One region of the Catenibacterium faecis genome, then DNA from elsewhere that is predicted to be linked to it. Evidence: predicted binding sites of a transcription regulator. Region 1 holds the regulator's gene; the other holds the start of a gene.
What was found. Region 1 encodes Rex, which represses fermentation and respiration genes when NADH is low (regulators of the CRP and FNR family bind a similar motif). Its sites were predicted from a motif close to GTGAANNNNTTCAC; they were not measured.
Positions count from the first base shown of each region.

Region 2: adhE (bifunctional acetaldehyde-CoA/alcohol dehydrogenase) is a predicted target of Rex. The motif match lies at 1,408-1,421, and genes of this name have one in related genera.

Region 1 is NZ_JACRWG010000031.1:21,900-25,332, reverse strand. Features, by position in the region: gene tsaB (tRNA (adenosine(37)-N6)-threonylcarbamoyltransferase complex dimerization subunit type 1 TsaB) at 1-180, shown strand, start outside; gene rimI (ribosomal protein S18-alanine N-acetyltransferase) at 171-608, shown strand; gene tsaD (tRNA (adenosine(37)-N6)-threonylcarbamoyltransferase complex transferase subunit TsaD) at 608-1,621, shown strand; gene H8909_RS08010 (redox-sensing transcriptional repressor Rex) at 1,614-2,258, shown strand; gene asnS (asparagine--tRNA ligase) at 2,264-3,433, shown strand, end outside.
Region 2 is NZ_JACRWG010000033.1:10,416-13,848, reverse strand. Features, by position in the region: gene pepF (oligoendopeptidase F) at 1-637, shown strand, start outside; gene H8909_RS08255 (type I restriction-modification enzyme R subunit C-terminal domain-containing protein) at 908-1,264, shown strand; gene adhE (bifunctional acetaldehyde-CoA/alcohol dehydrogenase) at 1,512-3,433, shown strand, end outside.

The sequences.
Region 1 (3,433 bases):
GCTGAATATGAAGACTTTGAACTTGTAGGTGAAGTAGGCTGTCTTGGATTAAATGAAAAAGAATGTGATCTTTGTGCTAATATTTATGCATTAGCTCAGATGGCTGATCCAATCAAGAATGTTGATCTATTAGTACCAACTTATATTAAAGATGTTGAGGCTAAAAAAGCATGTTATTAAGAAAAATGCAGGAAGAAGATCTTGATGAGATTGAAAGACTAGAAGGGTTATTGTTTTCCCCTGCCTGGTCTAAAGAAGATTTTCTTCATGAATTAAAGACAAATGATTATGCTCATTATTATGTTCTTGTAGATGACAAAATTGTTGGTTATGCAGGATTCTGGTATGCTTATGAAAACTGTGAACTGACTACAATTGGTATTGATCCAAATTATCAGGGAAAAGGTCTTTCTAAGTTATTGATGGATTATGGATTAAAAGAAGGACATAATAAAGGATGTATGAATTATAGTTTGGAAGTACGTGTATCAAATGAACGTGCGATTCGTTTATATAAGAAGTATGGCTATGAGATATGTGCTATACGTAAAGATTATTATGCAGACCATGAGGATGCCTATCTCATGGTAAGAAAGGAGGAAAAATAATGGCTGTTATTCTAGCTATTGAATCAAGTTGTGATGAAATGAGTGTTGCAATCCTTAAGGATGGAAAAGAGTTATTAAGTCATGTTGTTGCATCACAGATTGATATCCATAAACAATATGGTGGTGTTGTTCCAGAAATTGCCAGTCGTAAACATGTTGAATGTGTCAGCACTGTTTTAAAGGAAGCACTTAGTCAGGCAGATATTTCTATTGAGGAGATTGATGCAATTGCAGTCACTAAAGGACCAGGACTTGTAGGTTCTTTGCATGTTGGAATGCAGGAAGCCAAGACATTGGCTATTTACTTAAATAAGCCTTTGATTGGTGTACATCATATTGCGGGGCATATTTATGCCAATGAACTAGTAAATGATATTGAATATCCTGCAATGGCATTAGTTGTTTCAGGAGGACATACAGAACTTGTTTATATGAAAAAGGAATTCTCTTTTGAGGTCATTGGTACAACATTTGATGATGCGATTGGAGAAGCCTATGATAAGGTAGGACGTGTTTTACATCTTCCATATCCTGGAGGACCTGTATTAGATAAAATGGCACATGAGGGAACTCATAGCTATACACTTCCTAAACCACTTGATGATGGAAGCTATAACTTCAGCTTCAGTGGCTTAAAGAGCGCTGTCATCAACTTAAAGCATAATGCAGACCAAAGAGGAGAGGAAATCAATGGCAATGACTTAGCCTGCTCATTCCAGGATGTGGCTATGGATACGATTGCTTCTAAAGCTTTAGCAGCTGCTCATGATCTTGGTGTAAAACAGATTATTGTAGCAGGTGGTGTAAGTGCGAACAAAGGTCTCAGAGAAAAAATGAGTACAAGTGATATTCCTGTTATTTTTCCACCATTGAAGTATTGTACAGATAATGCAGCAATGATTGCGTCTGCTGCAAGTATTATGTATAAATATAATATGTTTGCCCCTTTGGACTTATCTGTTAAGCCGGATTATGACTTAGAGGCAGAAAGTGTAGGAGATAACTATGAGTAATGAAAAGAAACAGAAAATTTCACGTGCGACGATGACACGTTTTCCTGTTTATTTGAAGGCTTTAAGAGTTATGGGACATGAAGGTAAGGAAAACTTCTTATCGAGTGAACTTGCAGAAGTTACTCATATCCAGGATACGACTATTCGTCGTGATTTTGGCTTTTTGCCTCAGAAGAATACACTTGGTAAAAGAGGCTATGGTTATGATACAAAAGAGATGATTGAAACACTCAGTGATTTCTTAGGTTTAGGACTTGATGAACCTATTATTCTCATTGGTGTAGGTAACTTAGGATCAGCTATTTTGAAATATAACCGCTGGAAATATACAGTGGGACAGATTGTCTGTGCTTATGATAAAGATGCTAATATTGAAGGTGAACGTTTTGGTGTCAAGATTCATAAGAGTGATGATTTGGAAAAAACATTCCCTAAGGACTGTAAGATTGCGATTCTCGCAATTTCTGATAATGTACAGGAAATGGTGGACCGCTTAGTAGCATTAGGGATTAAAGGCATTGTAGACTTCACCCACTCTCATTTCATTGTACCTCAGGGAGTAGAAGTACAGAATGTGGATGTTGTTGTCGCAATACAAGAATTAGAATTAAAAATGAAATCAAATACAAAGGAGTAAGAAGGATGTTTGAATTTATGACAGTAAGAGAACTTTATGAAATCTGTCGTGCAGATAACGCTGTAGAAACAGATAACGTAGAGTATGTAGAATTAGAAGGATGGGTAAGAACAAATAGAGATAGTGGTAAACTAGGATTCATCGCATTAAATGATGGTTCTTATTTTAGAAACTGCCAGGTTGTTTACTTAAAAGAAAAATTAAAGAACTTTGATGAAGTTTCACATATCTCAACTGGTTCAGCTATTCATGTATTAGGTAAATTAAAATTAACACCTGATGCAAAACAGCCATTTGAAGTAGAAGCCACTGAAATTATTCTTGAAGGTGACTGTGATAGTGATTATCCATTACAGAAGAAGAGACATTCTTTTGAATTTATGAGAGAAATCCCTCATTTAAGACCAAGAGCAAACTCATTCTATGCTATCTTCAGATTAAGATCTGTATTATCTATGGCTATTCATGAGTTCTTCCAGGATCAGGGATTCGTATATGTACATACACCAATCATTACATCTAATGATGGTGAAGGTGCTGGAGAAATGTTTAGAGTCACAACTATTGATGATACTGATTTCTCTAAGGATTTCTTTGAAAAAGAAGCATACTTAACAGTAACAGGACAGTTACATGTAGAAGCATTCGCTATGGCATTTAGAGATGTATATACTTTTGGTCCTGCATTCAGAGCTGAAAACTCAAATACATCAAGACACGCCAGTGAATTCTGGATGGTAGAACCAGAAATCGCATTTGCGGATCTTGAAGATGATATGTGTTTAATTGAAGAAATGGTTAAATATTGTATTCAGTACTGCTTAGATAATGCTCCAGAAGAAATGAAATTCTTTGAACAGATGGTTGACCATGATTGTATCAACCGTATCACAAAGGTTAGAGATTCTCACTTTGCACGTATGACTTATACAGAAGCTATTGATCATCTATTAAAAGCTGATGTGAAGTTTGACAACAAGGTTGAATGGGGTATTGATTTAAATGCTGAACATGAACGTTATATCTGTGAAGAAGTTGTAGGTGGTCCTGTATTCTTAACAGATTATCCAAAAGAAATCAAAGCGTTCTATATGCGTTTAAATGATGACAACAAGACAGTTGCAGCATGTGACTTATTAGTACCAGGCATCGGTGAATTAGTTGGTGGTTCACAG
Region 2 (3,433 bases), on a different contig from region 1:
TGAAATGGGTCATTCACAGCATACATGGCTTTCTAACCATACACAGACACCACAAAATGCAGACTATACACTCTTTGTGGCTGAAGTGGCTTCTACAGTCAATGAAAACTTACTTGTAGAACAGTTATTACAGAAGACAACTGAACCTAAAGAACGTTTAGCTTTATTAAACCATTATCTAGAAGGTTTCAAGGGAACAGTTTATCGTCAGACAATGTTTGCAGAATTTGAAAGAGATGCACATGCCATGGCAGAAAGAGGAGAAGCCATCACTGCAGCAAGCATGAATACATTATATAAGAACTTGATCAAAGATTATTTTGGTGAAGATCTAGTCATTGATGATGAAGTACAGTATGAATGGGCTAGAATTCCTCATTTCTATAGACCATTCTATGTATATAAGTATGCAACAAGTTATTGTGCAGCAGTTGCGCTAAGTGAAGCAATTCTTAATAATGAAGATGGTGCAGTAAAGAAATACTTAGAATTCTTATCAATGGGTGGTAGTGCTTATCCATTAGATGAATTAAAGCATGCAGGTGTAGATTTTAGTACACCAGAACCTGTATCTAGAGCTTTAACTAAGTTCAGTCAGATTCTAGATGATGTAGAAGAAACATTAAAGAAATTATAAGAATGAGAGATTAGCATGAATTTAAAAACAAAAAAATAATTTTTTCAATTTTGTTAATTATGTTAGTTCTAGGATTAATAGGATTGTATTCTTACTATAATTTTTAATATGCCGTGAGCAAGAAGTCATAGGACAACCCGAAAGGGTTGTTTTATTTTATGGTATAAGTAAGATAAAGAAAGCATTTATTGACTGTATAAATACACATAATATAGAGAACTGTTAACATAAAAGTACTAGTTATTTTGTATAAGAATCTTATTATATGAAATGAAACATCTAGAAAACTTGTTATGGATAGACCTGAGAAGTAAAGACGATTATCGATTACATTTTGGTGATACACCTATCACAAGATTAATTAGAAAGATAGTGGGATTAGATAGACAAGCAGCTATGGCTGAATTCTCACGTTTCTTAGATGATCAGAGCTTGAATTCTAGACAGATTCACTTTGTAGAGTTATTAGTAGATTATATTGTGAAGAATGGTTTCATTGAAGACAAGAAGGTTTTGTTACAGGATCCTTTCAAGTCAATTGGTAGTATGAGTGCCTTGTTTAAGGATAAGATGAATATTGCAAGAGAGATATTAAAGACTGTAGATACGTTCAGCGAAAGATGTTAAAAGAAAACGTTCACAATTTTGAGAGTATTCTATCACTATAAAAAATAATTATAATTTAAATTTTTGATATAAACTAAGCAGAAAAACACCTAATCGGATATCCCTAAACTGCAAACGTTTACAGTAAATGCATTCTACAAATTGTGTAAATTTTCACAAAAGTATGCTTGTTTTTTCACAAGAAGTCATGTATAGTGAACTTACAAAATATGAATAAGAAATATTTTGGTCAATGGAGGATATAAAAATGGCTGATAAGAAAGTCGAAAAGAAAGTTGAAGAATGGACAGAAGAAAAGACTGATGCTTGCATTGATGAGTTAGTTAATAACGCATTAACAGCATTAGACGAATTCGAAGGTTTTGACCAGGAAACTGTTGACTACATCGTAGCAAAGATGTCAGTTGCTGGTCTTGATAAGCACGGTGTTCTTGCAGAAGCTGCAGTAAAAGAAACTGGCCGTGGTGTATTTGAAGACAAAGCTGTTAAGAACTTATTCGCTTGTGAATATGTTACTAACAACATGCGTCATACAAAGACTGTAGGTATTATTAATGAAGATCCACTTACTGGTATCACTGAAATCGCTGAACCAGTTGGTGTTGTTTGTGGTATCGTTCCAGTAACAAACCCAACTTCTACAGTTATCTTTAAGTCTTTAATCGCTATGAAGACTAGAAACCCAATTATCTTCTCATTCCACCCAGGTGCTCATGACTGTTCAGTTATGGCTGCTAAGGTAATGTTAGATGCTGCAGTAAAAGCTGGTGCTCCTAAGAACGTAATCCAGTGGTTACCAATGAAAACTATGTATGCAACTAGTGCATTAATGAATCATCCAGGTGTTGCTACTATCTTAGCTACTGGTGGTAACGCAATGGTTAAGGCTGCTTACTCTTGTGGTAAACCTGCTTTAGGTGTAGGTGCTGGTAACGTTCCTGCATACGTAGAAAAGTCTTGTAAAATCAAAATGGCAGCAAACGATATTTATTTATCAAAATCATTCGATAATGGTATGATTTGTGCATCTGAACAGGTTGTTGTTGTAGATCACGAAATCTATGATGAATTCAAGAAAGAACTTGGTCGTTATCATGTACATTTCTGTAATGCTGAAGAAAAGAAGAAACTTGAACAGTTCATGTTCGGTGCAACAGCATACAGTGAAAACGTAAATGAAGCTAGATTAAACAGCATTGTTCCAGGTAAGAACGCTACTTGGATCGCTGAACAGGCTGGTTTCAAAGTAGCTGATGATGTTCAGATCTTAGTTTGCGAAGTTAAGGAAATCGGTCCTAATGAACCAATGACTAGAGAAAAACTTTCTCCAGTATTAGGTATGATCAAAGCAAACTCTACAGAAGATGGTATTGAAAAGGCTGCTCAGACTGTTGAATTCAACGGTTTAGGACATTCAGCTGCAATCCATACTACTAATCATGAAATTTCTAAAGCATTCGGTAAGAGAATCAAAGCTATCCGTATTATTGAAAACGCTCCATCTACATTCGGTGGTATCGGTTCAGTATACAATGCATTCTTACCTTCATTAACACTTGGTTGTGGTTCTTATGGTCATAACTCAGTATCAAACAACGTAAGTGCTATTAACTTACTAAATATTAAGAGAATAGGGAGACGTAACAACAATATGCAATGGGTTAAACTTCCTCCAAAGATTTATTTCGAAAGAAATTCAATCAGATATCTTAGAGATATGAAGGAAATGAAGAAAGCAATGATCGTTACAGACAGAGGTATGTATGACCTTGGTTATGTAGGAAAGATCGAAGATGTTATCAAGAGAAGACGTAACAAAGTAGACGTTGACTTATTCATCGACGTTGAACCAGATCCATCTTTAGATATGACTCTTAAGGGTCTTGAAATCATGAAGAGCTTCCAGCCTGATACAATCATCGCTATCGGTGGTGGATCTTCAATGGATGCTGCTAAAGTTATGTGGTTAATGTATGAACATCCAGAAGTTAACTTCGATGACATCAAGCAGAAATTCATGGATATCAGAAAGAGAGCATTCAAGTTCCCAGAACTTGGTAAGAAAGCTAAGTTAGTATGTATCCCAACTACTTCAGGTACAGGTTCAGAAGTAACTCCATTCGCAGTTATCACTGATACTAAGGAAAACAAGAAATATCCATTAACTGA